Regions from separate parts of the Klebsiella sp. HN106 genome, predicted to be linked through region 2. Evidence: predicted binding sites of a transcription regulator. Region 2 holds the regulator's gene; the other holds the start of a gene.
What was found. Region 2 encodes LexA, which represses DNA repair genes until DNA is damaged. Its sites were predicted from a motif close to TNCTGTATGTACATACAGNA; they were not measured.
Positions count from the first base shown of each region.

Region 1: the regulator LexA is predicted to act here: its motif matches at 4,424-4,443, upstream of rmuC (DNA recombination protein RmuC).

Region 1 covers NZ_JBLURD010000017.1:14,926-22,799, reverse strand. Annotated here, with positions in the region: gene ACSIPU_RS26010 (GntR family transcriptional regulator) at 1-384, shown strand, start outside; gene ACSIPU_RS26005 (anaerobic sulfatase maturase) at 425-1,717, shown strand; gene ACSIPU_RS26000 (transporter substrate-binding domain-containing protein) at 1,813-2,502, shown strand; gene ACSIPU_RS25995 (dienelactone hydrolase family protein) at 2,506-3,318, opposite strand; gene udp (uridine phosphorylase) at 3,586-4,347, shown strand; gene rmuC (DNA recombination protein RmuC) at 4,486-5,934, shown strand; gene ubiE (bifunctional demethylmenaquinone methyltransferase/2-methoxy-6-polyprenyl-1,4-benzoquinol methylase UbiE) at 6,005-6,760, shown strand; gene ubiJ (ubiquinone biosynthesis protein UbiJ) at 6,774-7,379, shown strand; gene ubiB (ubiquinone biosynthesis regulatory protein kinase UbiB) at 7,376-7,874, shown strand, end outside.
Region 2 covers NZ_JBLURD010000003.1:320,804-328,677, forward strand. Annotated here, with positions in the region: gene pspG (envelope stress response protein PspG) at 1-151, opposite strand, end outside; gene dusA (tRNA dihydrouridine(20/20a) synthase DusA) at 292-1,290, opposite strand; gene ACSIPU_RS12505 (cupin domain-containing protein) at 1,395-1,883, opposite strand; gene zur (zinc uptake transcriptional repressor Zur) at 2,088-2,603, shown strand; gene ACSIPU_RS12515 (CsbD family protein) at 2,694-2,903, opposite strand; gene dinF (MATE family efflux transporter DinF) at 3,040-4,356, opposite strand; gene lexA (transcriptional repressor LexA) at 4,426-5,034, opposite strand; gene ACSIPU_RS12530 (diacylglycerol kinase) at 5,157-5,525, opposite strand; gene plsB (glycerol-3-phosphate 1-O-acyltransferase PlsB) at 5,655-7,874, shown strand, end outside.

The DNA.
Region 1 (7,874 bases), on a different contig from region 2:
CCGGCGGAAGTGGCGCAGGCCTTCGCTCTCCCGGCGGGGCAGAAAATTCAGCGTCTCACCCGCACGATCTATCGACAAAACGAACTGCCCGCGCAGGTAAACTATATCTGGCTGACGCCGCGTCTGGGCGAGCTGACTTTAGACGCGTTTAAAGAAGGTTTGTATAGTGCGCTGGAACAGCGCGGCGAGAATATTGACAGCTATAAAGACACCATTACCGCCGAGCTGCCGACGGCCCAGGACTGCGACATTCTGCAGGTTGCCGCAGGCGAGCCGCTGCTGGTGAAGACTCGCCAGGGATTTAACGATCGCGGCGAGCTGGTGGAATATACCATCGCCCGCCATATCGCCAGCTGCTATCAGTACATTGTAGAGAACAGTTAATGGCAGCATTTACCGGGCCATCAAATCTGGGGAAATTAGCATGATTCATGGCTGCCACGTGATGGCAAAGCCGAGCGGCTCGGTGTGTAACATCGATTGCACCTACTGCTTTTATCTGGAAAAAGAAGCGCTTTATCCGGAACGGAATAAAAACTGGCGCATGTCCGATGAGACGCTGGAAAACTATATTCGCCAGCATATTGCCGCCCAGTCCGGCGATGCGGTGACCTTTGCCTGGCAGGGCGGCGAGCCGACCATGATGGGGCTGCCGTTTTTTCGCCGGGTCGTTGAGCTGTGCGGCCAGTACGCCAACGGTAAGAAGATAGAACATGCGCTGCAAACTAACGGCGTCCTGGTGGACGAAGAGTGGGCGCGTTTTTTTGCCGAACAGGGTTTTCTGGTGGGTTTGTCGATAGACGGCCCGGCGCATCTGCATAACCAGTACCGCGTTAACCGCGCCGGAAAGGGTACCCACGAAAAGGTTGTTGCGGCGATGGCGCTGCTGAAGGCGCATAACGTCGAGTTCAATACCCTGACCGTCGTCGGCAAGCATAACGTCGATCATGCCCGTGAAGTGTATGATTTCCTGCTGGCGGCCGGTTCGCGCTATATGCAGTTTATCCCGCTGGTCGAACGGATGAGCAGCGACGCCTCGGCGCCGCTCCAGCTGGTGCTCCCGGGTGAGAGCGCGGCGCGGCTGGCGCCCTGGACGGTACCCTCCTGGCAGTTCGGCGAGTTTCTTAACCAAATTTTCGATATCTGGGTTCGTCGCGACGTCGATCGCGTCTACGTGCAGATGTTTGACGTTGCCCTGGCGGCATGGACCGGTCAGCCGCCGGTACTTTGCGTACATTCGCCAACCTGCGGGCACGCTTTTGCGCTGGAATCGAACGGCGATCTGTATAACTGCGATCACTTTGTTTATCCGGAGCATAAGCTGGGTAATATTCATCAGCAGAGCATCCACGAGCTGAATAATAGCGAGCAGGCCATCGCCTTTGGTCAGGCAAAACAAGAGACGCTAACGGCGGATTGCCGCAGCTGCGAGTTTCGCTTTGCCTGCCACGGCGGTTGTCCGAAACATCGCTTCGCCGTTTCCCCGAGCGGTCGCCCCGGCCATAGCTACCTGTGCGCAGGCTACCAGCACTTTTTCAAACACGTGACGCCGTATATGAACGTCTGGCGGCAGCTTCTGGAAAACGGCTATCCGCTCCCGGCCATGATGCAATGGCTGGCGCAAGAAGAGCAGCAGCCGAAAACGGCTTCCCGCAACGACCCTTGCCCCTGCGGCAGCGGGCGTAAATATAAAAAATGCTGCGGCGCGCAGCATTGATATGCTTAAAGTAATACGTCAAAGCCCTGGCGCTGGAGATGGCCAGAGTTAATCATTTACTGAATGGGTCTACTGTCACTCTTCGGAGATGAATGATGATTGAACGCCACGAGCAAAAGAAGTATTTACGTTTTGCCATTAATCTGGGCAACCCGGTTCTTACGATACTGTCGCCAGATGGATCGCCGGGGGGGATAACCGTCGAACTGGCAAAGAAACTGGCGACTGAGAGCCAGCGTGAAGCGCGGTTGGTGACCTGGCCAACGGCCGGGCAGGTCGTGGATGCGGCGCTGATGGATCAATGGGATATCGCTTTTCTGGCTATCGACCCGGCGAGGGAAGATAAGCTTCGCTTTACGCCCTCCTACATCACGATCGAGAGTTCGCTGATGGTTAAAAAAGAGAGCAAGATTCAATCGGTTCAGGAGATGGACCGCGAAGGTTCAGTAATCAACGTGGGCAAAGGTGCGGCCTACGAGCTGTATCTGATTCGCACGCTGAAACATGCGACGCTGCGCCAATATGCCACTTCGCAGGATGCTATACAGGCGTTCATCAACGGCGAAGGTGATATGGTGGCCGGTATTCGTCAGCCTCTGGAGAAAGCCGCGCGGGATAATCCACAGTTTCGCGTTTTACCCGATAGTTTTAGCCAGATACATCAGGCGATATGCGTGCCGCGCAATGCGACACAGCACTATGAATTTATTTGCCGCTGCCTTTCTTCATGGATAGCGGACGGGACTATTGCCGGGATGGTGAGTCACCATATCGGCAATAGTTGATTTTTACCCCCGCTTACCGCCGTACTGCGCAAACCACGCCAGCATTCGCTGCCAGCCGTCTTTCGCCGACTCTTCATGATAGCTGGCGCGATAGTCGGCATTAAAAGCGTGGCCGGCCTGCGGATAAACCACAATTTCCGTCGTGGCGTTGGCCGCCCGTAGCGCCTGGCGCATGGTTTCTACCGTATCCTGTGGGATGCTGTCATCTTTTGCGCCATACAGCCCTAAAACCGGCGCATTCAGATCGACGGCGACATCGACCGGATGCTTCGGCGAATTAAGCGTTTTTTCGCCGGCCAGCTTGCCGTACCAGGCGACGGCGGCTTTTAGCTGCGGGTTATGCGCAGCGTACAGCCAGGTGATGCGCCCACCCCAGCAGAAACCGGTAATGAGCAGACGGTGGGCGTCGCCGCCGTGGCGGTAGGCCCAGCTAGCCACGTGATCGAGGTCGGCCAGCACCTGAGAATCCGGCACCTTTGTGACCAGCCCCTGGAACAGAGAAGGAATGTCGCTGTAATCGTTAGGATCGCCCTGGCGGAAGTACAGCTCCGGTGCGATAGCCAGATACCCCTCCTTTGCCAGACGGCGGCAGATATCGCGGATATGTTCATGCACGCCGAAAATTTCCTGAACCACGATAACCACCGGCAGCGAACCGTCGACGCTGCGCGGGCGGGCATGGAATGCCGGCATGTTATCTCCCTGCGAAGGGATGGATGTCTCCCCGGAGACGATGTTCTCATCTGATGTGTGAACGGCAGTTGAGGCGTGCGGCGTGGCTGCAGGTGCAAAGCCGGTTGGCTTGATTGTCGTCATGGTATTCTCCGTACCCTCAATTTATTAGCGCATCAATAACTATAGCTGCTCTGGACAGGACGTTAACCAAACACAGTGCCCGAAACCGGCTATCTTTTGTTCAGGGTTCTGAGATTTAGCTTGTTAATGTGATGTTTATCACTATTTTATGGAAAGTTATTGCAATGAATTTCATTCATGGTGATTGGTATCACAAAACTGAACCAGCAGCTTCTGTAAAGTACCGTTTTGCTTCTGCTGATAATTCGACCCACAGAGGAGTTTTTTATGTCCAAGTCTGATGTTTTTCATCTCGGCCTCACCAAAAACGATTTACAAGGGGCTACGCTGGCTATCGTCCCTGGCGATCCGGAGCGTGTGGAAAAGATCGCCGCGCTGATGGATAAGCCGGTTAAGCTGGCATCTCACCGTGAATTCACCACCTGGCGCGCCGAGCTGGATGGTAAAGCAGTGATTGTCTGCTCTACCGGTATCGGCGGCCCATCGACCTCTATCGCCGTGGAAGAACTGGCCCAGCTCGGCATCCGTACCTTCCTGCGTATTGGTACCACCGGCGCCATTCAGCCGCACATTAACGTAGGTGATGTTCTGGTGACCACCGCTTCTGTCCGCCTGGACGGTGCAAGCCTGCACTTTGCGCCGATGGAGTTCCCGGCGGTGGCTGATTTTGAATGTACTACCGCGCTGGTTGAAGCGGCGAAGTCTATTGGCGCAACCACCCATATCGGCGTGACCGCCTCTTCCGACACCTTCTATCCGGGCCAGGAACGTTACGATACCTTCTCCGGCCGCGTCGTTAGCCGCTTTAAAGGCTCGATGGAAGAGTGGCAGGCGATGGGCGTAATGAACTATGAAATGGAATCCGCCACTCTGCTGACCATGTGCGCCAGCCAGGGCCTGCGCGCCGGAATGGTTGCCGGGGTTATCGTCAACCGTACCCAGCAGGAGATTCCGAACGCGGAAACCATGAAGCAAACCGAAAGCCACGCGGTGAAAATTGTCGTGGAAGCGGCGCGCCGCCTGCTGTAATTATTCTCTCTTCGTATAAGGGTCGGATTCTTCGGCCCTTCTTTTTTGCGTAGCGCCTCGCAGGAAAACCCTTTCAAACTGGACGTTTGTACAGCACAATTCTATTTTGTGCCGTAAGTCGTTGCCGCAGGGGGCGTTGTGGATATCTCAATTATTATTAGTGCCGTCGTGGCGCTGGCCGTGGGGCTGATTGTCGGCTGGCTGGCGACCAAAGCGCACGCCGATCAAATTCGCGCCGATCTCATCGAAGAGCGGCGCGAGCTGGATATTGAGCTGAGCGCCACCCGCCAACGGCTGGTACAGGAGTCTCACTGGCGCGAAGAGTGTGAACTGCTGAATAACGAGCTGCGCAGCCTGCGCGAAATCAACGCCTCGCTGGAAGCTGACCTCCGCGAAGTGACCACTCGTCTTGAATCCACTCAGCTGCATGCGGAAGACAAAATCCGCCAGATGGTTAACAGCGAGCAGCGGCTTAGCGAGCAGTTTGAGAATCTGGCGAACCGTATTTTTGAGCACAGTAATCGCCGGGTAGATGAGCAGAACCGCCAGAGCCTGCATGGTCTGCTGACGCCGCTGCGCGAACAGCTGGATGGCTTTCGTCGGCAGGTGCAGGATAGCTTTGGCCAGGAAGCGCGGGAGCGTCACACCCTGGCCCATGAAATCCGCAATCTTCAGCAGCTAAATGCGCAGATGGCCCAGGAAGCGCTAAATCTGACCCGCGCGCTAAAAGGCGATAACAAAACCCAGGGCAACTGGGGCGAGGTGGTGTTGACCCGCGTACTGGAAGCATCGGGGCTGCGGGAAGGCCATGAATATCAAACTCAGGTGAGCATCGAAACGGAAAACCGCGCGCGGATGCAGCCTGATGTGATCGTCCGTTTGCCGCAGGGAAAGGACGTGGTCATCGATGCCAAAATGACCCTGGTGGCCTATGAGCGCTACTTCAACGCTGACGATGATTACACCCGAGAAGCGGCGCTGCAGGAGCATATTGCTTCCGTACGCAACCATATGCGCCTGCTGGGACGCAAAGATTATCAGCAGCTGCCTGGGCTGCGCTCGCTTGACTATGTTCTGATGTTTATCCCGGTGGAACCGGCCTTCCTGCTGGCAATCGATCGCCAGCCGGAACTCATTAGCGAAGCGCTGAAAAACAACATCATGCTGGTGAGCCCGACCACGCTGCTGGTGGCGCTACGGACCATCGCCAATCTCTGGCGCTATGAACATCAGAGCCGTAACGCGCAGAAAATTGCCGAAAGAGCGGGGCGTCTGTATGACAAGATGCGTCTGTTTGTTGACGATATGTCGGCCATTGGCCAGAGCCTGGATAAAGCCCAGGATAACTACCGTCAGGCGATGAAAAAGCTCGCCTCCGGGCGCGGTAACCTGCTGGTACAGGCGGAGTCATTTCGCGGGCTGGGGGTGGAGGTTAAACGTGGGATTAATCCTGACTTAGTCGAACAGGCAGCCGCGCAGGATGAAGAATACTTCCTTACAGAAGACGGTAACACGCAGGAAGATAAAGACTTTTCTGCCGATAAGGCCGTTGCCGCTGCGTATGAGAACCGTCCTCAGCCGCGTTGAAGCGTATGGGAAGTGCGCTAAACCTGTTACACTCAACGAACATTTTCTTGATAAGTAAGCAGGCATAGAGATGGTTGAGGATTCACAAGAAACGACGCATTTTGGCTTTCAGACTGTCGCCAAAGAGCAGAAAGCTGACATGGTGGCGCATGTATTTCATTCTGTGGCCGCAAAATATGACGTAATGAACGATCTGATGTCGTTCGGTATTCATCGTTTGTGGAAGCGTTTCACCATCGACTGCAGCGGCGTCCGCCGTGGGCAAACCGTGTTGGATCTGGCCGGAGGAACCGGCGATCTGACGGCGAAATTTTCTCGCCTGGTCGGCGAAACCGGCCGCGTGATGCTGGCGGATATCAACGACTCTATGCTGAAAATGGGCCGTGAAAAGCTGCGCAATATCGGCATTGTCGGCAACGTGGAATACGTCCAGGCGAACGCCGAAGCGCTACCTTTTGCGGACAACACCTTTGACTGCATTACGATTTCTTTCGGTCTGCGTAACGTGACGGATAAAGAAAAAGCGCTGCGCTCTATGTACCGCGTATTAAAGCCGGGTGGCCGTCTGCTGGTGCTGGAATTCTCAAAACCGATTATTGAGCCGCTTAGCAAAGCCTACGACGCCTATTCCTTCCATATCCTGCCGCGCGTAGGCGAGCTGGTTGCGAAAGACGCCGAAAGCTATCGTTATCTTGCTGAATCTATTCGAATGCATCCCGATCAGGACACGCTGAAAGGCATGATGCAGGATGCAGGATTTGAAAACGTCGACTACTACAACCTCACGGCAGGCATCGTTGCGCTACACCGCGGTTATAAGTTCTGACAGGAGGGACGCTATGCCTTTCAAACCACTGGTTACCGCCGGTCTTGAGACGGTTCTGAATACCTTCCTCTGGCGCGATCGGGCGTTGAAACCTGCCCGTCAGCGTCTGCTGGGGAAAGTGCTGCGTGTCGAACTGCAGGAGCTCTCCGAACCCGTGGTGCTGGTTTTTAGCGAGCGCCAGGTCGATGTGCTGGGGGCGTGGGAAGGCGAGGCAGACTGCACCGTGCGTACTCGCCTGAGCGTGCTTCCGCAGCTACGTAATCGCCAGCAGCTTACCGCGCTGATTCGCAGCGGCGATCTTGAAGTGCAGGGCGATCTGCAGGTGGTACAAAATACCGTTACGCTGTGCGATCTCGCGGAGTTCGATCCGGCTGAACTGCTCGCCCCGTATACCGGGGATGTGGTTGCGGAAGGCTTTAGTAAAGTATTCCGCGGCGGTGCTCGTTTTCTTCTGCGTGGTGCTCAGCGCCAGCAGCGCTATGTTGCGGAAGCGATTACCGAAGAGTGGCGCCTGGCGCCGGGTCCGCTGGAGCTGGCCTGGTTTGCTGAAGAAACCACAGCCGTTGAGCGAGCGCTGGCCGCGCTGGAAAAACGGCTGGAAACGCTGGAGGGCAAATGACGCCAGGAGAATTACGGCGCCTGTATTTCATCGTCCACACCTTTTTGAGCTACGGGCTTGATGAGCTCATTCCTAAAATGCGTATCACGCTGCCGCTGCGAATCTGGCGGCGGATGCTGTTCTGGATGCCAAACCGCCATAAAGAACGTCCTCTTGGCGAGCGCCTGCGCCTTGCGCTGCAGGAGCTGGGTCCGGTGTGGATCAAGTTTGGCCAGATGCTCTCGACCCGTCGCGACCTGTTCCCTCCCCACATTGCCGATCAGCTGGCCATGCTGCAGGATCGCGTTGCGCCTTTTGATGGTCTGCAGGCCAAAAAGCAAATTGAGCAAGCCATGGGCGGCTTGCCGGTAGAAGCCTGGTTTGATGATTTCTCTGTTGAACCGCTTGCTTCCGCTTCTATTGCTCAGGTGCATACCGCGCGCTTGAAAGAGAACGGCAAAGAAGTGGTCATTAAAGTGATCCGCCCGGATATCGTGCCGGTTATCAAAGCGGATA
Region 2 (7,874 bases):
GCCAGGGCAGCAGCTTAATCATTAACGCAAACAAACCACCGACAAACATCAGCGCGGTCGCGACCACAATCGCGGCAATAATTCCCAGCAGTGAAACGCCGGTGACCAACAGCATGACAAAAAAGCCAATAACAAATAAGAGTTCCAGCATCGTCTTTCCCCTAAAGAAATGTAATCTACCTTGCTGGATATTACAAAAATCATGCCAAATATAAGTTATTGAATAAAAACAAAAACGCCCGACATGTCAGGTGCCAGGCGTGGTGAATTTGACCAGATTTTAGCGAAAAACTAACGCTTGTCGGCAACCAGTTTCAGCGCCTGTTCCAGTACATTGATGTCGGCCCCGGCTTTATGCGCATTTTCGCTCAGATAGCGACGCCACTGGCGCGCGCCGGGAATGCCCTGGAAGAGCCCCAGCATATGACGCGTCACGTGCCCCAGGTAGGTTCCGTTACTCAGTTCGCGTTCGATATAGGGATACATCGCCCGGACCACGGAAACCGGGTCAGCATCGACGCCTTCCACGCCGAAAATCTCCCGATCCACCGAGGCCAGAATACCCGGATTCTGATAGGCCTCACGTCCTACCATCACGCCGTCCATATGCTCAAGATGCTCCTTTGCCTCTTCCAGCGACTTAATACCGCCGTTGATCGCCATGGTCAGATGCGGGAAATCGCGCTTAAGCTGGTAAACGCGTGGATAGTCCAGCGGCGGGATCTCGCGGTTCTCTTTGGGGCTCAGGCCTGAAAGCCAGGCTTTACGCGCGTGGATGATAAACATCTCGCATTCGCCCTTCCCGGATACCGTTTCGATAAAATCGCACAGAAACTCATAGCTGTCCTGGTCGTCAATGCCGATACGGGTTTTTACCGTAACCGGGATCGACACGACGTCGCGCATCGCTTTAATACAGTCAGCCACCAGCTGCGCGTTCCCCATCAAGCAGGCGCCAAACATACCGTTCTGTACGCGATCGGACGGGCAGCCGACGTTGAGGTTAATTTCATCATAGCCGCGCGCCTGCGCCAGCTTTGCGCAGTGCGCCAACGCAGCCGGATCGCTGCCGCCGAGCTGCAGGGCGACCGGATGCTCTTCCTCGCTGTAGGCCAGATAGTCGCCCTTACCGTGAATAATCGCACCGGTGGTCACCATTTCGGTATACAGCAGCGTGTGGCGCGACAGCTGACGCAGAAAATAACGGCAGTGTCTGTCGGTCCAGTCGAGCATGGGCGCGATGGAAAAACGGTGGGCAGCAAAAGCAGTAGGCGTTGATTCTGACATCATGGCGAATAAATAAGCATCCGGGTAAAAAGGGGCGCTACTATAGCACAAAGATAAACCACTGGCGCATAGCGTCGGCGCCCCCCCTTTCCATCCCGCAATAAACGCTATTTTTTCCGCGGCTTGCCGTCGTGAGGGCCGAAAAACTGCGGCGGATGGTCAACCCAGCGATCCTGACGCGTAGCGGCATAGCCGGGGTTAAGCGGATAGTAGATACGATTAAATTTCTTGTTTGCCTCACCCACGACTAACAGGCGGACCTCCTGTTCGGTGTTATTGAGGAACGTGTGGCAAATGCCGGTTCCGGCAGGAAAACCGACGCTATCCCCCGGCTCCAGCTTCCACAGGTAGCCGTTAATCCACACTTCCGGATAGCCTTCCAGCACGTAGATAAACTCTTCTTCGTCGCTTTCCGCATGTGGATAAGAAGTGCGGCGCCCGGGCGGCAGGCGCTCATGGTGGATCCCCAGGCGATTGAGCCGCAGACCGCGCGCCAGCGGCGCACCGATGGAGAAAAGCTCGGTACTGTCAGGGTAGGTGGAATCATCCGCCCCTTCCAGTTCACGCCAGTGTCGAATGCAATCAGGTCGTTTCATCGTTTTCTCCCGAAAATGAGATGCATCAGGTATAGCATAAGGGGGCAAGCCAGAGCGACCCCAGGAGCGTGACGGCTGGGACGAATTGACGCTGCCAAAGCGTATGTGACGCGAAGTGTGACGGGTATAGTCCGCCGGGTCTCGGCGTTTCATCGGTATCGTGATAAAGTAACAGTTTGAGATTCACGCAACCAGAGGACGCTCATGGATAAGACCACTTCGCAACAAATGTTAGCGCATGCTGAAAAGCTCTGCGCGCAGCGTGGCGTGCGCCTGACCCCGCAGCGCCTCGAAGTATTGCGTTTGATGAGCCTGCAGCAAGGGGCAATCAGCGCCTACGACCTGCTCGATCTCCTTCGTGAAAAAGAGCCCCAGGCTAAACCGCCGACCGTCTATCGGGCGCTGGAGTTTTTACTGGAGCAGGGGTTCGTGCATAAGGTGGAATCGACCAATAGCTACGTGCTGTGCCACCTTTTCGATCAGCCAACCCACAGCTCAGCGATGTTTATTTGCGACCGCTGCGGCGGCGTGAAAGAAGAGTGCGCGGAAGGCGTCGAAGATATAATGCATACGCTGGCGGCAAGAATGGGATTCGCGCTGCGCCACAACGTCATTGAAGCTCACGGCCTCTGCGCTGCCTGCGTCGAGGTCGAATCCTGCAGTACGCCGGGCCACTGTCATCACGACCATACCATCCAGATAAAAAAGAAAGCCCGCTGAGGCGTTAGCCGCAGCGGGAATCAAGGGTAGCAGTACCTCCATGTACCGATCGTGCAGGCAATAACAGTGGGTTAAAACACGACGTTTTCGCTACCAGCGGTAGTCGTTTTTGGTTTCCCAATCGGTCACTTCTTTGTCTGCCTGGTCTTTTTCATATCCATAACGTTCCTGGATTTTACCGACCAGCTGGTCACGCTTACCCTCAATGACGGTCATGTCATCATCAGTCAGCTTGCCCCATTTCTCTTTCGCTTTACCTTTGAACTGTTTCCAGTTACCGCCGATTTCGTCTTTATTCATCATGCATTCCTCATCGTTCGGTTATCGTTCGGTGAATGAACAGCCCGCTGTGTTTCGGACATGACTTAACTATAGATGAGTATTCTGAGTAAGATTTATTATTCGGAATCTTTAACCATCAGATGTACTAAATGCACTACGAAAACCAGGTTCCGCGCCGCCAGTGCCGCCGCCAGATCGCTGCCAGGGAAGCGCCGCGCAGAGCGAGAAAGACCGTCAGCGCCAGCCACAGTCCATGGTTACCGAGCGTGGGTACCGTCAACAGCGTCAGGGCAAACCCCGCCGCCGCCACCGCCATGCTGTTACGCATCTCCGCACCGCGCGTCGCACCGATAAACATGCCGTCCAGCAGGTAGCACCAGACGCCAATGACCGGCAGAATCATCTGCCAGACCAGATAGCGGTCGGCCAGCTGCTGCAGGGAAGGCAGCGAGGTCAGCAACGCAATAATCTGTTCGCCGGCAAGTCCGTAAATCAGCGCAAACGCCAGCGCCACTATCCCTGACTGGCGGCAAGCCGCATGCCAGACAGCCAGCAGCCGTCTATCGTCACGCGCGCCGTAGGCCTGCCCGGAGTGCGCCTCAACGGCGTAGGCAAAACCGTCCAACGCGTAGGCGGTAAAGGTCAGCATCGTCATGAGAACCGCATTGACCGCGACGACATCGGCGCCGAGGCGAGCGCCAAATACCGTTACCGCACCGAAGCAAAGCTGTAGCAGCAGCGAACGCAGCATGATGTCGCGATTCAGCGCCAGCAGGCGACGTATATCGCCGCGCCAGGCGTTTTTTAGCATTAACAGGGAAACGCCGCGCAGCGCCAGCACGCGCCTTGCCATCAGCAGGCCGATAAAGAAAGTGGCGTATTCTGCCGTGACCGTTGCCAGCGCCGCCCCCTGCACGTTCATATGCAGACCCATCACCAGCCATACATCGAGCACAATGTTAAGAACATTGCCGACCACCAGCAGGATCACCGGCGCTCTGGCGTACTGCACGCCCAGCAGCCAGCCCAGCAGGACCAGGTTCGCCAGCGATGCCGGCGCGCTTAGCCAGCGGATCTCAAGGAAGCGTCTGGCCTGTTCGAGCACGGCTTCGCTGCCGCCGACGATGTGCAGCGCCAGGTCGATCAACGGCATCCGCAAGAGCACAATGGCCGCCCCGGCGGCCAGCGCCAGGCACAGCGGCTGCACCAGCGCACGCGCCAGACGCTGCGGATCTTTAGCGCCGTACGCCTGGGCCGTCAGCCCAGTGGTACTCATTCGCAGGAACAACAGCAGCATAAAGAGGAAGCTGGTTGCCGTTGCGCCAACCGCCACGCCCCCCAGATAAACCGGGCTATCGAGATGACCAATAACGGCGGTGTCCACCAGTCCGAGCAGCGGAACGGTGATATTGGAGAAGATCATGGGCAGCGCTAAGCGCCACAGGGCTTTGTCGGCGGCGTTAAAAAACATGGAGAGAGTGCCAAAAAGAGGAAAAACGACGCAGCATCATGCATCAGATGATGCCGCGAGAGGAAGAGTTTACTGCCAGTTGCCGTTGCGAATAACGCCGACGGCCAGGCCTTCAATGGTGAAACTTTGTTGACGAAGATCCACCACGATTGGCGAAAATTCGCTGTTTTCCGGCAGCAGTTCGACGACGTTACCCTGCTTTTTCAGGCGCTTTACGGTCACTTCTTCGTCAATACGCGCCACAACTACCTGGCCGTTACGCACATCCTGAGTTTTATGGACTGCCAGCAGGTCGCCATCAAGAATGCCGATGTCTTTCATCGACATACCGCTGACGCGCAGCAGAAAATCGGCATTCGGTTTAAACATGGCCGGATCGACCTGATAGTGGCCTTCAATATGCTGCTGGGCCAGCAGCGGTTCCCCTGCTGCTACGCGGCCAATAAGCGGCAGGCCCGTTTCTTCTTCCGTCAGCAGACGAATACCGCGGGAGGCGCCGGAAACGATTTCGATTGCGCCTTTACGCGCCAGCGCTTTCAGGTGCTCTTCCGCCGCGTTTGGGGAACGGAACCCCAAGCGCTGAGCAATCTCCGCACGCGTCGGCGGCATGCCCGTCTGGCTGATATGATCCCGAATGAGATCAAACACCTCTTGCTGCCTGGTCGTTAACGCTTTCATTCCGCCCCCTGGGTGTATATACAGTTATGCTGTGAGTATATACAGCTAACGGTGATTTTGGAACCACATTTCACACAAAAATCAGGAGTTTCTTTTCGTTTTGCGAGCCGCTACGACAGGAGTTAGCGGTAATTTGCCCATAAAAGGGTTCCCCAGGTGATCAGCGCGATGACAATCGCCAGCAAAACCGCCGCAGAGCCCATGTCTTTCGCGCGCCCGGAAAGCTCATGATGCTCAGGGCCTATACGGTCCACGACCGCTTCAATCGCGCTGTTGATAATTTCAACTATCATCACTATCAGGACCGAGCCAATTAACAGCACCCGGGTAATGGCATCGACGTCTAACCAGCAGGCAATCACCACGGCAATGATGGCCGCGATGCCTTCCTGACGAAATGCGGCCTCGTTGACCCATGCCGCCCGGAATCCTTTCCAGGAATACCCTGCCGCTTTAATAATTCGGGTTAACCCAGTGGTATTATTGGCCATCAAACAAACCTTTTTATGTAAATGACGTCAATGAGTGTACGCGTTTGCCGCGTTACAACGGAAATTTTGCGCACTTTCTGTTATTCTTGCGGCGCATTTGCATGATTAACCAGAGGCTTCACATCGTCTATGTCTGGCTGGCAACGAATTTACTATAAATTACTGAATTTACCATTAAGGGCGCTGGTAAAAAGCAAGTCGATTCCGGCACAACCTGCTCAAGAGTTAGGCCTGGATACCTCGCGGCCCATTATGTACGTCCTGCCCTACAATTCGAAGGCGGACCTGCTGACGCTGCGCGCGCAATGTCTGGAGCATGAGTTACCGGACCCGCTGGAGCCGCTGGAGATCGACGGCGCCCTGCTTCCGCGCTACGTATTTATCCACGGCGGACCGCGCGTATTCACCTATTACACGCCGAAAGAAGAGTCTATCAAGCTCTTTCACGACTATCTGGATTTGCACCGTAATCACCCCGATCTTGATGTGCAAATGGTGCCAGTCTCGGTCATGTTCGGTCGCGCACCGGGGCGTGAAAAAGGCGAGGTTAACCCGCCACTGCGCATGCTCAACGGCATTCAGAAATTCTTCGCCGTTCTGTGGCTGGGCCGCGACAGCTTTGTGCGTTTCTCGCCTTCGGTCTCGCTGCGTAAAATGGCGGACGAACACGGCACCGATAAAACTATCGCTCAGAAGCTGGCCCGCGTGGCGCGTATGCACTTCGCCCGTCAGCGTCTGGCGGCGGTCGGTCCGCGCCTGCCTGCGCGCCAGGATCTGTTCAATAAACTGCTGGCGTCGAAAGCCATTGCCCGTGCGGTAGAAGACGAAGCGCGCAGCAAGAAAATTTCTCATGAAAAGGCGCAGCAAAACGCTATCGCCCTGATGGAAGAGATCGCCGCGAACTTCTCCTATGAGATGATTCGCCTGACAGACCGCGTGCTGGGCTTTACCTGGAACCGACTGTATCAGGGCATTAACGTGCATAACGCCGAGCGCGTGCGCCAGCTGGCGCACGAAGGCCACGAGATCGTTTATGTCCCGTGCCACCGCAGCCATATGGATTATCTGCTGCTCTCGTACGTGATTTATCATCAGGGCCTGGTTCCGCCGCATATCGCCGCCGGTATCAACCTGAACTTCTGGCCTGCCGGGCCGATTTTCCGTCGCGGCGGCGCTTTCTTCATTCGCCGTACGTTCAAGGGCAATAAGCTCTATTCGACGGTATTCCGCGAATACCTCGGCGAGCTGTTCAGCCGCGGCTACTCCGTAGAATACTTCGTTGAGGGCGGCCGCTCTCGTACCGGACGCCTGCTGGATCCGAAAACCGGTACCCTGTCGATGACCATTCAGGCGATGCTGCGCGGCGGTAATCGCCCCATCACCCTGGTGCCAATCTACATCGGCTACGAGCACGTGATGGAGGTTGGTACCTACGCTAAAGAGCTGCGCGGAGCGACAAAAGAGAAAGAGAACCTGCCGCAGATGCTGCGCGGCTTAAGCAAGCTGCGTAATCTCGGCCAGGGCTACGTTAACTTCGGCGAACCGCTGCCGCTGATGGCCTACCTGAATCAACATGTGCCGGACTGGCGCGAGTCGATCGATCCTATCGAAGCCGTTCGCCCCTCCTGGCTGACGCCGACGGTAAATAACATCGCCTCAGACCTGATGGTACGCATTAACAATGCCGGTGCGGCAAACGCTATGAACCTGTGCTGTACGGCGCTGCTGGCATCGCGTCAGCGTTCCCTGACCCGCGAGCAGCTTACCGAACAGCTGGAATGCTACCTCGCCCTGCTGCGCAACGTGCCGTACTCTGCGGACGCGACCACGCCTGCGGCGTCTGCCAGCGAGCTTATCGACCACGCGCTGCAGATGAACAAGTTCGAGGTCGAGAAAGACACGATCGGCGATATCATCATTCTGCCGCGCGAGCAGGCCGTCCTGATGACCTATTACCGCAACAACATCGCCCATATGCTGGTGATGCCGTCACTGTTAGCCGCCATCGTCACTCAGCATCGTCGTATTACCCGCAGCGAAATATTGCGTCACGTCGAGATGTTCTATCCGTTCCTCAAGGCCGAGTTGTTCCTGCGCTGGGAAAAAGCGGAGCTGGCGGGCGTCGTCGATGCGCTGATTGCCGAGATGCAGCGTCAGGGGCTTATCGCCGTGAATGACGATGAGGTGAGCGTCAATCCGTCTCATGCCCGTTCCCTGCAGCTGCTGGCCGCAGGCGCGCGCGAAACGCTGCAGCGCTACGCCATCACCTTCTGGCTGCTGAGCGCTAACCCGTCAATCAACCGCAGTTCGCTGGAGAAAGAGAGCCGCACCGTGGCGCAGCGCCTGTCC